DNA from 4 places in the Pantoea sp. LS15 genome. Region 1 is predicted to be linked to each of the others. Evidence: predicted binding sites of a transcription regulator. Region 1 holds the regulator's gene; each other region holds the start of a gene.

Evidence for each region. Region 1 encodes LexA, which represses DNA repair genes until DNA is damaged. Its sites were predicted from a motif close to TNCTGTATGTACATACAGNA; they were not measured.
Region 2: rmuC (DNA recombination protein RmuC) is a predicted target of LexA. The motif match lies at 1,520-1,539, and genes of this name have one in related genera.
Region 3: sbmC (DNA gyrase inhibitor SbmC) is a predicted target of LexA. The motif match lies at 1,382-1,401, and genes of this name have one in related genera.
Region 4: umuD (translesion error-prone DNA polymerase V autoproteolytic subunit) is a predicted target of LexA. The motif match lies at 1,851-1,870, and genes of this name have one in related genera.

What each region holds. Positions count from the first base shown of each region.
Region 1 is NZ_JAAVXA010000013.1:66,393-69,523, forward strand. Features, by position in the region: gene dinF (MATE family efflux transporter DinF) at 1-991, opposite strand, end outside; gene lexA (transcriptional repressor LexA) at 1,055-1,663, opposite strand; gene HED65_RS17570 (diacylglycerol kinase) at 1,772-2,140, opposite strand; gene plsB (glycerol-3-phosphate 1-O-acyltransferase PlsB) at 2,295-3,131, shown strand, end outside.
Region 2 is NZ_JAAVXA010000017.1:62,109-65,239, forward strand. Features, by position in the region: gene HED65_RS20020 (dienelactone hydrolase family protein) at 1-422, opposite strand, end outside; gene udp (uridine phosphorylase) at 678-1,439, shown strand; gene rmuC (DNA recombination protein RmuC) at 1,583-3,040, shown strand; gene ubiE (bifunctional demethylmenaquinone methyltransferase/2-methoxy-6-polyprenyl-1,4-benzoquinol methylase UbiE) at 3,107-3,131, shown strand, end outside.
Region 3 is NZ_JAAVXA010000002.1:520,901-524,031, reverse strand. Features, by position in the region: gene HED65_RS05860 (FUSC family protein) at 1-800, opposite strand, end outside; gene sbmC (DNA gyrase inhibitor SbmC) at 893-1,366, opposite strand; gene dacD (serine-type D-Ala-D-Ala carboxypeptidase DacD) at 1,498-2,664, opposite strand; gene sbcB (exodeoxyribonuclease I) at 2,863-3,131, shown strand, end outside.
Region 4 is NZ_JAAVXA010000001.1:713,156-716,286, forward strand. Features, by position in the region: gene HED65_RS03330 (hypothetical protein) at 1-138, shown strand, start outside; gene umuC (translesion error-prone DNA polymerase V subunit UmuC) at 151-1,413, opposite strand; gene umuD (translesion error-prone DNA polymerase V autoproteolytic subunit) at 1,397-1,831, opposite strand; gene pdeG (cyclic di-3',5'-guanosine monophosphate phosphodiesterase PdeG) at 1,966-3,131, opposite strand, start outside.

The sequences.
Region 1 (3,131 bases):
CGGCATAAACCAGACCAAATGCCAGCGCCACCAACCCCGACTGACGACAGGCTGCCCGCCAGACATCCTGAAGCTGCCCGCTTTTGCGCGCACCGTACGCTTGCCCGGAATGCGCTTCCACAGCATAGGCAAAGCCGTCCAGCGCGTAAGCGGTAAAGGTCAGCAGCGTCATCAATACGGCATTGACCGCAACGATGTCTGGCCCCAGCCGAGCCCCGAAAACCGTCAGCGCGCCGAAACAGAGCTGAAGGAGAAGTGAACGCAGCATAATGTCACGGTTGAGTGCCAGCAGCTTACGGATATTGCCGCGCCATGCGTTTTTTAATAGCGCAAGAGAGATCCCGCGCATCGCCAGCACACGCCAGACCATCCACAGGCCGATGATAAAAGTCCCGTATTCGGCAATTACCGTCGCCAGTGCAGCCCCCTGCACGTTCATATGCAGACCCATTACCAGCCAGACATCAAGCACAATGTTGAGCAGGTTTCCCACCACCAGCAGAATGACGGGGGCGCGGGCATACTGCACGCCGAGTAACCACCCCAGCAGAACCAGGTTAGCCAGTGATGCGGGTGCACTGAGCCAGCGGATTTCAAGGAAACGTCTCGCCTGCTCCAGTACCGCCTCGTTACCGCCAACGATGTGAAGCGCGAGGTCAATCAGGGGCGAGCGCAATACAACAATTAATGCCCCCGCACCAAGCGCCAGAATGAGCGGCTGCACCAACGCGCGCGCCAGACGCAGCGGATCTCTGGCACCATATGCCTGTGCCGTGAGCCCGGTAGTACTCATGCGCAAAAAGAGCAGCAGCATAAACAGGAAGCTGGTTGCCGTCGCGCCAATCGCCACACCGCCAAGATAAACAGGTGAATCCAGATGGCCAATAACAGCAGTATCTACCAGACCCAGCAGGGGCACGGTGATATTGGAAAAAATCATCGGCAGTGCAAGACGCCACAATGCCTTATCTGATGCCGTCAGCAGTGACATGAAAAATACCGGGAGAGGTAAAGGAATCAGGCTACAGCAACGCCGTAGCCTGTCAGGAAGAGATTACAGCCATTCGCCGTTGCGAATCACCCCTACTGCCAGCCCTTCGATAGAGAAGTTCTGCTCGCGAAGATCCACCACAATCGGGGAGAATTCGCTGTTTTCAGGCAGCAACTGTACGGTATTACCCTGTTTTTTCAGACGCTTAACAGTGACTTCGTCATCAATACGCGCGACCACAACCTGGCCGTTTCGCACATCCTGCGTTTTGTGAACCGCAAGCAGATCACCGTCAAGAATACCGATGTCTTTCATCGACATGCCACTTACGCGCAGCAGGAAATCAGCGCTTGGTTTAAACATCCCCGGATCGACCTGGTAGTGGCCTTCAATATGCTGCTGTGCCAGTAAAGGCTCACCGGCCGCAACACGCCCCACCAGCGGAATGCCCGTCTCTTCTTCCACCAGCAGGCGGATACCGCGTGACGCGCCCGAAACAATCTCAATCACGCCCTTACGCGCCAGCGCTTTCAGGTGTTCTTCGGCAGCATTCGGAGAACGGAAGCCCAGACGCTGAGCGATTTCCGCACGCGTGGGTGGCATACCCGTCTGGCCGATATGATCCCGGATGAGATCAAACACCTCTTGCTGCCTGGTCGTTAACGCTTTCATTCCGCCCCCTGGGTGTATATACAGTTATGCTGTGAGTATATACAGTCAAAGGCGATTTTGGAACCAAAAACTGCACAAAAAACCAGGGACTTAATTATTCCTCGAGGCTCATCGGAAATGTGACCAAAGCAGCGTGACCCAGGTAATGACCGCAGTAATAATCGCCAGCAACACGGCAGCGGAGCCCATGTCTTTTGCCCGGCCAGAGAGCTCGTGGAAATCTGAGCCAATCCGGTCAACAACAGCCTCAATAGCGCTATTGAGAATTTCCACTATCATCACCAACAGTACGGAGCCGATCAGAAGAACGCGTGTTATTGCATCAACATCAAGGAAACAGGCGATAATCACCGCGATGATAGCGGCGACGCCCTCCTGGCGAAAGGCGGCTTCATTGATCCACGCGGCACGGAAACCTTTCCAGGAATAGCCGGCGGCTTTGATGATTCGGGTTAACCCAGTGGTATTATTGGCCATTAAAAGAACCTTTTATTGGAAATAGCGTCAGTAACTAGAGTGGCAGCGCGTTTCGCTGCCGCCTGAAGTATGACGGGTAACAACAGAAATTTTGCGCGCTTTCTGTTATCCTTGCGCCGCAATTGCATTATTAACCAGAGGCTTTACATCGTTTATGTCCGGCTGGCCACGAATTTACTACAAATTACTTAATTTACCATTAAGCATCCTGGTAAAAAGCAAGTCTATCCCAGCAGAACCCGCGCTGGAATTAGGGCTCGATACGTCGCGCCCCATTATGTACGTTTTGCCTTATAACTCGAAGGCAGACTTACTGACGCTTCGCGCCCAATGCCTGGCGCATGACTTACCTGACCCGCTTGAACCGCTTGAAGTTGACGGTACGCTGCTGCCGCGCTACGTGTTCATTCACGGTGGACCGCGCGTGTTTACCTATTACACGCCGAAAGAAGAGTCCATCAAGCTGTTCCATGACTATCTCGACCTGCACCGCAGCAATCCTGATCTGGATGTGCAGATGGTGCCAGTATCGGTGATGTTTGGTCGTCGCCCGGGTCGTGAAAAAGGTGAAGAGAATCCACCGCTGCGCATGCTTAACGGCATCCAGAAGTTCTTCGCGGTCTCCTGGCTGGGACGCGACAGCTTTGTGCGCTTCTCCCCTTCCGTTTCGCTGCGTCGTATGGCGGACGAGCATGGCACCGACAAGATCATCGCGCAAAAACTGGCGCGCGTAGCGCGTATGCACTTCGCCCGTCAGCGCCTCGCTGCCGTTGGGCCGCGTCTCCCGGCGCGTCAGGATCTGTTCAACAAGCTGTTGGCCTCCAAAGCGATTGCCCGTGCCGTTGAAGACGAAGCACGCAGCAAGAAGATTTCGCATGAGAAAGCCCAGCAGAACGCCATTGCACTGATGGAAGAGATTGCAGCGAACTTCTCTTACGAGATGATTCGCCTGTCCGATCGTATTCTCAGCTTTACCTGGAACCGTCTCTAT
Region 2 (3,131 bases), on a different contig from region 1:
ACCATCAGACGATGTGCATCACCGCCGTTACGTGCTGCCCAACTGGCAACGTGGTCGAGATCGGCCATGACCTGCGCGTCAGGGACTTTGCTGACCAGATTGCTAAGCAATGTTGGACTATCGTTATAGTCGTTCGGATCGCCCTGACGGAAGTAGAGTTCTGGTGCAACGGCCAGATACCCTTCCAGCGCCAGTCGGCGACAGAGGTCGCGGATATGTTCGTGAACACCAAAAATTTCCTGAACCACAATGACGATGGGCAGAGGACCCTCTACTGATTTTGGCCGAGCGTGGTAAGCCGGCATATTATCCCCCTGCGAGGGGATGGAGGTCTCACCCGCCGTTATGGCCTCTTCGGGCGTTGAAACGATGGTTGAAGCATGCGGGGCTGCAGCAGGTGCAAAACCGATTTTTTCAGTCATGGCATTCTCCGTACCAATGAGTTAGCGCAAAGGTAAATATAGACACCAGGTTAACAACCCACAGTGCCTTAAACGGTCTATCTTTTGTGCAGCACACCACGATATAACTTGTTAATGTGATGTAAATCGCCTTTTTATGGAAATTTACTGCAATCATTTTCATTCATGGTGAAGTTCATCACGAAATTATGCGTATTGCTTCTGTAAAGTACCATTTTACTTCTTCTGACTAACCGACCCACAGAGGAGTCACCTATGTCTAAGTCTGATGTTTTTCATCTCGGCCTCACCAAAAACGATTTACAAGGGGCTACGCTCGCTATCGTCCCGGGTGATCCTGAGCGTGTGGAAAAGATCGCCGCGCTGATGGATAAGCCGGTTAAGCTGGCAGCCCATCGTGAATTCACCACCTGGCGTGCAGAGCTGGATGGCAAAGCCGTGATCGTGTGCTCAACCGGTATCGGTGGTCCGTCGACCTCTATTGCTGTTGAAGAACTGGCGCAACTGGGCATTCGTACTTTCCTGCGTATCGGTACTACTGGCGCTATTCAGCCGCATATCAATGTCGGTGACGTGCTGGTCACCACCGCATCCGTTCGTCTGGACGGGGCAAGCCTGCACTTCGCGCCAATGGAATTCCCGGCAGTGGCAGACTTCGAATGTACCACTGCGCTGGTTGAAGCGGCGAAATCTGTGGGCGCAACCACGCACGTGGGTGTAACTGCCTCTTCCGATACCTTCTACCCAGGCCAGGAGCGCTATGACACCTTCTCTGGTCGCGTGGTGAGCCGTTTCAAAGGCTCTATGGAAGAGTGGCAGTCTATGGGCGTAATGAACTACGAAATGGAATCTGCGACGCTGCTGACCATGTGCGCAAGCCAGGGTCTGCGTGCCGGTATGGTGGCGGGCGTTATCGTCAACCGTACGCAGCAGGAGATCCCGAATGCCGAAACCATGAAGCAGACTGAAAGTCATGCTGTGAAAATCGTGGTTGAAGCGGCGCGTCGCCTGATCTAGTCCTCTCTTCTGCATGCAATAAAAGGCCGACACGTTCGGCCTTTATTTTTTGCGTAGCGCCTCGCAGGAAAACCCTTTCAAACTGGACGTTTATACAGCACAATTCTATTTTGTGCAGGTAATACGTTGATGCAGGGGGCATTGTGGATATCTCGATCCTGATTTACGCGGTGATTGCGCTGGTGGGCTTAGGGATTGGCTGGCTTATTTCCAGCTACCAGCATGCACAGCAGAAGGCCGACCAACTGGCCGAGCGAGAAGAGATGGTCGCCGATTTAAGCGCGGCAAAACAGCAGCTTGCTCTGAGCGAGCACTGGCGCGATGAGTGCGAGTTGCTCAACAACGAACTACGCAACCTGCGGGATATCAACACCTCGCTGGAGGCTGATCTCCGCGAAGTGACCACCCGTCTTGAATCCACCCAGCTGCATGCGGAAGACAAAATCCGCCAGATGATTAACAGCGAGCAACGCCTCAGCGAACAGTTTGAAAACCTCGCCAACCGCATTTTCGAGCACAGCAACCGCCGCGTTGATGAACAGAATCGCCAGAGCCTGAACAGCCTGCTGACGCCCCTGCGTGAACAGCTGGACGGTTTTCGTCGTCAGGTGCAGGACAGTTTTGGTCAGGAGGCTCGAGAGCGGCACACGCTGGCCCATGAGATCCGCAATCTTCAGCAACTAAATGCACAGATGGCGCAGGAGGCGGTCAACCTGACTCGTGCGCTTAAAGGGGATAATAAAACCCAGGGAAACTGGGGGGAAGTAGTTCTGACCCGCGTGCTTGAGGCCTCTGGCCTGCGTGAAGGTTATGAGTATGAAACACAGGTTAGCATCGAAAATGATGCCCGTTCGCGCATGCAGCCAGATGTGATTGTGCGTCTGCCGCAGGGTAAAGACGTTGTTATCGACGCCAAAATGACGCTGGTGGCGTATGAGCGCTACTTTAATGCGGAAGATGACTACACCCGAGAGTCGGCGCTGCAGGAGCATATTGCTTCCGTGCGTAACCATATCCGTCTGCTGGGCCGAAAAGACTACCAGCAACTGCCGGGCCTTCGCTCACTGGATTACGTGCTGATGTTTATTCCGGTTGAACCGGCCTTCCTGCTGGCACTCGACAGGCAGCCTGAACTGATCACCGAAGCGCTGAAAAATAACATTATGCTGGTCAGCCCCACCACGTTGCTGGTGGCCTTGCGAACCATTGCGAACCTGTGGCGCTATGAACACCAGAGCCGCAATGCGCAACAGATTGCCGATCGAGCCAGCAAGCTGTACGACAAAATGCGTCTGTTCGTGGACGATATGTCCTCGGTTGGACAAAGCCTCGACCGCGCGCAGGATAACTACCGTCAGGCAATGAAAAAACTCTCCTCCGGACGTGGCAACTTACTGGCACAAGCTGAGGCATTCCGTAGTCTGGGCGTCGAAGTAAAACGCGAGATTAATCCGGAACTGGTTGAACAGGCCACGTCGCAGGACGAGGAGTTCCGCCTGCGTGAAGGCAGTGCTGAACAAAAGACAAACAGTGAAGACAACGATTTAGCAGCGGAATTATCGCCAGATGAGCAGCCAACCCGTTTGTTTCGCGGTGGTTGAATCGTAGGGCAAACGCGTCCAATCTGGTACACTTCACAAACATTTTACTGATAAGCAGGCTCTGAGATGGTTGACGATTCACAAGACACGA
Region 3 (3,131 bases), on a different contig from region 1:
GTCTGTGCGTTAAGCATCAACAGATGGCTCGGGCGAGAAGCCCAGTGCGCGTTAATTTGCAGCTCAAGCATGCATACCAGATTGCGGCTTACCGTCTGGATAGCTTCGAAAATCGCTTTCTGAATATGAGTTTCTTTGCTGGCCGGGGTAATCAGACCGCGCATTTTGACCACATCGTTAAGGATGGTTTGCAGATGCTTTTCCAGCCGGGGTCGCTCAATCAGATTGGGAGAAAAACCTGCCTGATAGACACGGTTAAACGCAGTGACGTAGTTAGCCATCTGAATACGCCAGTGCAGGAAAGCGCGCTGCGGCCAGATACCGGTGAAAAGCATGGCCAGCAGTGACCCCAGGATGACATCCCCGCTTCGCCACAGCGCCGTGGTCATATCCCCGGCAGGGGCACCGACAACCACCGCGAGAGTGATGCCAATCAGTAGCGCCTGATAAGGCCTTTTGCCCAATGCCAGCCAACCGCACAGGAACATAGCGGCACCGCACCATGCCAGCATGACCGGAAACGAAATAAGCTCCAGCTTCAGGGCGATAAGCCCGAGTGCCGAACCTAAAACGGTCCCACCAATTCGCTCGAAGGCGCGAGGAACAACGTTTCCCCAAAACGAAATTGGCCCCATCACCACGACAAGCGTAATAAGCGGCCACGTCCCTTCCGGAACATCCAGCAAGCGGACCAGGACAAACGTCAACACAAACGCCAGCGCGATGCGACACCCATGCACCACGCGGTAATGTTTGTACAACCGAATTTCAAAAGGAGTTAATGATTTGTCGGGACGCACACCCGCTCTCCAGCTACACGGCAAACCACAATTGTACTGTGTTTTCAGCCGAGCGGATCACACTCGACTGAAAAACCCTTCATTTAGCAGGCCTAAACCGTTTTATGCTCAACGGCGATAAACATTTCGATATCCCAGTAGCCGTCTGCGTTGCCATCATTAAGATAGCGCTCGAAGCATGGTTTAGGGGCAATCTGGTATTTATTGTCCTGTAACAGGGAGTTGAAGAACTGATACCATGGGGTCGCAAAGTCGTAGTTTTCCACGCGCGCCATTGCCACGGCATAATCACCGGCCACGATTTCCGTCATCATGACGCCTTCGCTGTTTTCCGGAATAACGAAATCATCCGGTACCGTCACAGCCGTATCACAGCGCAGTTTTTCTGCCGGAACTTCATCCGGGTTATCGTAATAGACCGCAACCCACTCCAGCGGCTGAATGTGGCGACCGTCCACCCACATCACCAGCTGTTCAAAGCCCTGTTTTACCGTTTGTTCCCACGGTCCAACCAAATGAAAACCGGCAATCTTACGTTTCTGTTGCTGCTTAATGCTGTAGTCCATGTTGCCTCCGTTTATAACTGTATATTTATACACTATAAAGCAGGTTTTTACTGTCCAGCAAACGAGGTGTGTTTATTATGTGAGCAGACTCGCAACCCTGCCAGTCTGCTCACAAGCATTAACAGATGTATTTAAAGCGAGTGATGAAGGTAATCGCTCAGACGCGAGAAGACACCGCCTTTATCAACGGCTTCCAGGGTGACCAGAGGCCAGTGCGCAACGACCTTATCTCGGTCATAAAGCTGAATCTCCCCAACCCGCTGATGCGCCGCAATCGGTGCTTCCAGCTCTTTTTTATCCAGCACATATTTGGCTTTGATGTTGGGGACTTCCGCTTTTGGCAGCGCCAGCCAGAAGTCCTGGTCGGTACCCAGTTTCACCTGCTCCTTATCGCCGTACCAGATACGCTCTGTACCAACTTTTTTACCGTTATCCAGGATCTGCACCGTATCGAAATTCTGCTGTCCCCAGTGCAGCAGTTTACGGGCCTGGTCCTCACGCCCTTTCGGACTGTCGGCCCCCATCACCACTGCGATTAAACGGCGCTGACCATCGACCGCGGAAGCAATCAGATTAAAACCTGCGCCTGAGGTGTGCCCCGTTTTAAGCCCATCTACGTTCATGGTTTTATCCCACAGCAGGCCATTACGGTTTTGCTGGGTGATCCCGTTCCAGGTGAGGCTCTTTTCGCTGTACATATGGTAAAAATCAGGTTCGCCATGAATGATGGCCCGGGAGAGGACGGCCAGGTCATAAGCGGAGCTGTGCTGCCCTGGCGCATCCAGCCCGTGAACGGTTTCGAAATGGGTGTCGCGCAGGTTCAGCTTTTGCACATAGTCGTTCATCATCTTCACAAACTGCGGCTGCCCGCCCGCCACGTGATCGGCCAGTGCCACGCAGGCATCGTTACCGGAATCCACAATCAGACCGCGGCTCAGGTCGCGTACGGTGACGCGATCGCCCTCTTTCAGAAACATCAGCGACGAACCGTCAAAAACCGGGTTGCCTTTTGCCCAGGCATCGCGCCCGACGGTGACAACGTCATCAGGCGAAATACGATGGCTATCAATGGCCCGATCAACCACATACCCCGTCATCAGCTTGGTCAGGCTTGCCGGATTACGTTGTTGATGTTCGTTGCCCGCCGTTAAGATTTGACCAGTCGTGTAATCCATCAGCACCCAGGAGCCAGCCTGAATAGCAGGAGGCTGCGGCGAAAAATCCAGTGGTTCGGCCGCAAAAGCAGATGAGACACTCGAAGCGAGTAAAGAAACAGCAATAAACAGACGGCGTTTCAACGGTATATCCTCAGGTCATTAAAAATCGCTGACCTTTTTACGGGAGTTCTGATGTCGTTACCTGGCTTAATTGCAAAAAAATGTGACAGGCAGCCAATTTTCCGCTGAAGTCGTCTCGCAAATTTTTACCCCAGAGGCGCTTTTTATTCGGTCTGACCCGTACGATCGTTTACCATAGTGGCGTCATTTTTTAACAGGATGGTATTACTGGTGTCTGACTCTGCCGCACGCCCGACTTTTTTGTTCCACGACTACGAAACCTTTGGCACTCACCCGGCGCTGGACCGACCGGCGCAGTTTGCCGCCATCCGTACCGACGACGAATTCAATATTATTGGCGAGCCAGAGGTCTTTTACTGTAAGCCCGCTGATGACTACCTGCCGCAGCCTGGCGCGGTCATGGTTACCGGGATTACCCCGCAGGAGGCGCGGGAAAAAGGGGTTAATGAGGCAGAGTTCGCCCGACG
Region 4 (3,131 bases), on a different contig from region 1:
AAAACGGCGCTTACCCGCTTTGCTGATATCCATAAAAATAATGACATCGATCGCCATAACTTCCTGGCAGGTGCGGGCCAAATGCCGTTGATCGGCGTGCTGACGGCGGCGGCAACCTGGTTGACGCAAAAGAAATAACGCAGGAGTTCTCTACCTCGCCACCGGCAAATCCGCGTACCGCGTGGTATAAGCCGGAGACAGCATCTCGCGTTTCATCGCCCAGGATTTCTCAATCCCCTGTCCGGCAAACCATATCTTCCCTTTGCCGGAGTGATTGACACTGTCGATCATCTCCATCAGTGCCGCACTGTTGGTGCGCAGACGGTTATCGTCAAACAAATTAAGCTGGGCGACACCCGTACTGAAAAAGTCCGCCAGCATGACCCCCGCTTTCATGTAGCGATACCCGTCAAGCCATATACGCCCCAGCGCCTCCGTGGCAGCCCGGATGATATCGCGTGAGTCATTGGTCGGCGTCATCAGGATGGTCGAAGCCTGATTTCCGTAATAAATTTCGTTGTCGGCATGGGGGCTGGTGCGCACAAACACGCTGATAAAGCGGCAATATTGATGCTCGCCGCGTAGTTTTTCTGCTGCACGTTCCGCGTAGGCGCAAATGGCCTGATGCATCTCTTCGTATTGCGTAATCCGGTGTCCAAACGAACGGCTACAGATAATTTGCTGCTTTGTGGGTGTAAACTCTTCCAGGTCAAGGCAGGGTTCGCCGCGAAGCTCTCGCACCGTGCGCTCCAGTACCACGTTAAAATGTTTACGAATGACCCAGGATGAGGCATCTGCCAGCGCCAGTGCCGTGGAGATCCCCATTGCATTGAGTTTTTTCGTGATGCGCCGTCCAACGCCCCACACCTCGTCTACCGGTACATTCGCCAGCAGTTTGCGCTGCCGCTCGCGATCCGATAAATCGACCACACCGCCAGTGCCCGACCACCGCTTGGCCGCATAGTTGGCCAGCTTCGCCAGCGTTTTTGTCGGAGCAATACCGACGCCCACAGTTAAGCCCGTATTTTTAAGTATCTGCGCGCGCATCTGACGACCAAATGCTTCCAGCGACATGCAGTGGCTGACACCTGACACATTCACGAACGCTTCATCAATGGAATAGATCTCTATTGCCGGGGCAAGATCGGTCAGGGTTTGCATTACCCGGCTGCTGAGATCGGCATAGAGTGCATAATTCGAACTAAAGACGTATACCCGGGAGGGGTAGCTCTTCTCTTTGAATTTGAAATAGGGCTCACCCATTTTTATACCGAGCTGCTTTGCCTCCCGCGACAGTGAAATAATGCAGCCGTCGTTATTCGAAACCACTACGATGGGCTTCCCCTCCAGATCGGGACGGAACACCTTCTCACAAGAGGCATAGAAACTATTTACATCAACCAGCGCGAACATGTTTATGCGTTTTGAGCGTGTGGGTGACGACACCGAAGATTTGCAGCTCCTCTTCGGACTGAAAGGTAATCGGCTGATAGCGGACATTATGTGGCAGGAGTCTCAGGACCGGACGGGTCTGCAACTCCTTCACGGTAAATTCACCGGCGACCGACGCCACCACAATATCGCCATGTTCAGCATTTAACGAGCGATCAACCACCAGCAGATCGCCGTCGCCGATCCCGACGCCAATCATCGAGTCTCCGCTCACCTTGACGAAATAGGTTGCACTCGGGTGTCTGACCGCCAGTCTGTTGAGATCGAGACGATCCTCCACATAATCCTGCGCAGGGCTTGGGAAACCACAGGCAACACGCTCCAAAAATAAAGGTAATTCAATGTATTGATTTGGATGATAAGAAAAGAGAGTGCTCATAAATGCCTTTCTCGCCACACACTGTATATACATACAGTATTACGGATACTGACCCAGGATCAAGGTCATTTCCGCAGACGATCCCAAACGCATTGAAGTTTGAGCGGATTTAATTCAGCAGCAGCGTCTGCAGATTACTCCACCACCACTTTCACCTTCGGCTTCGACAACAAAATTTGGATAAGCCTGGTAAAAGGAACCGGTTTAAAAAAGTAGTACCCCTGCTGAAAGACGATGTGATTACGATTGAGGTAGTCTAACTGTGCCTTCGTCTCTACGCCTTCCGCTACAATGCTGATGGAGAGTTTACGCGCCAGATCCAGCACACAATCAAGGATGCGGGTTGAGTCCGCGTGCTCGTTAACCCGGCTGACGAAGCTCTGGTCAATTTTGATATAATCAATATGCAGGTCATGAAGATAAGAGAGTCCGGAATAGCCGGTACCGAAATCATCCAGTGCAATGGCGAACCCTTTGTCATGGAGCACATTCAGGGTCTGGACAAGGTTCTCATCAATATCCAGCGGTTCCCGCTCCGTCACTTCGATCACCAGGTTCAGATCTTTTCTGACGAAACTATCCTTGTACTTCAGGCACTCATCCAGGAAGGTCGGCATCGCAATATGGGAAGCACTGAAATTCAACCCGACGTGAAACCCTTCCGGTAATTTCGTGGAAATCGCGTTCATTTGTGTCGCCACCTGCGCCATCAGGCTCTGCGTCAGCGGAACAATCAACCCCGATTTTTCGGCAATGGGAATGAATGTGGCCGGAGAAATATAACCCGCCTGCGGATGTTTCCATCTTGCCAGCACCTCTACGCCCCGCAACGTGCCTTCCCTGCCATTCACTACAGGCTGGTAAAACGGAACGATTTCTCCTCGGGCAATAGCGGTACGAAGTGACTCTTCAGGTAGCGTGTTTTTGTTCAGATACTTATACAAAACGTAAGCGGCAGTAGCGGACATCAGCAGTAAAAACAGCATGATGCCCGCCCCCTGTTCGATCAGCCTTTGTACGCTAAACAGAGGAGGAAGATTATATCTGACGCTATAGGGATAATTTCCCGACCGGACCTGCCCGGCCTGCGTTTCCTGGCGATGAATGATGGTGAAATTGCCGGAAGCATCAAGGGCGTAACCGCCCACCACTAACGCGTAATTGACATGCTTTAACGGTGTGCTCAGGGCATCACGAATATGGCTATCGCTCACGCTAACCATGATACGGTTCGTGGCAAAGTGGGTCTGAAATAACAAAACAGGTCGTCCATTTACCGTATCGCTCGCCGGAGTGAGCA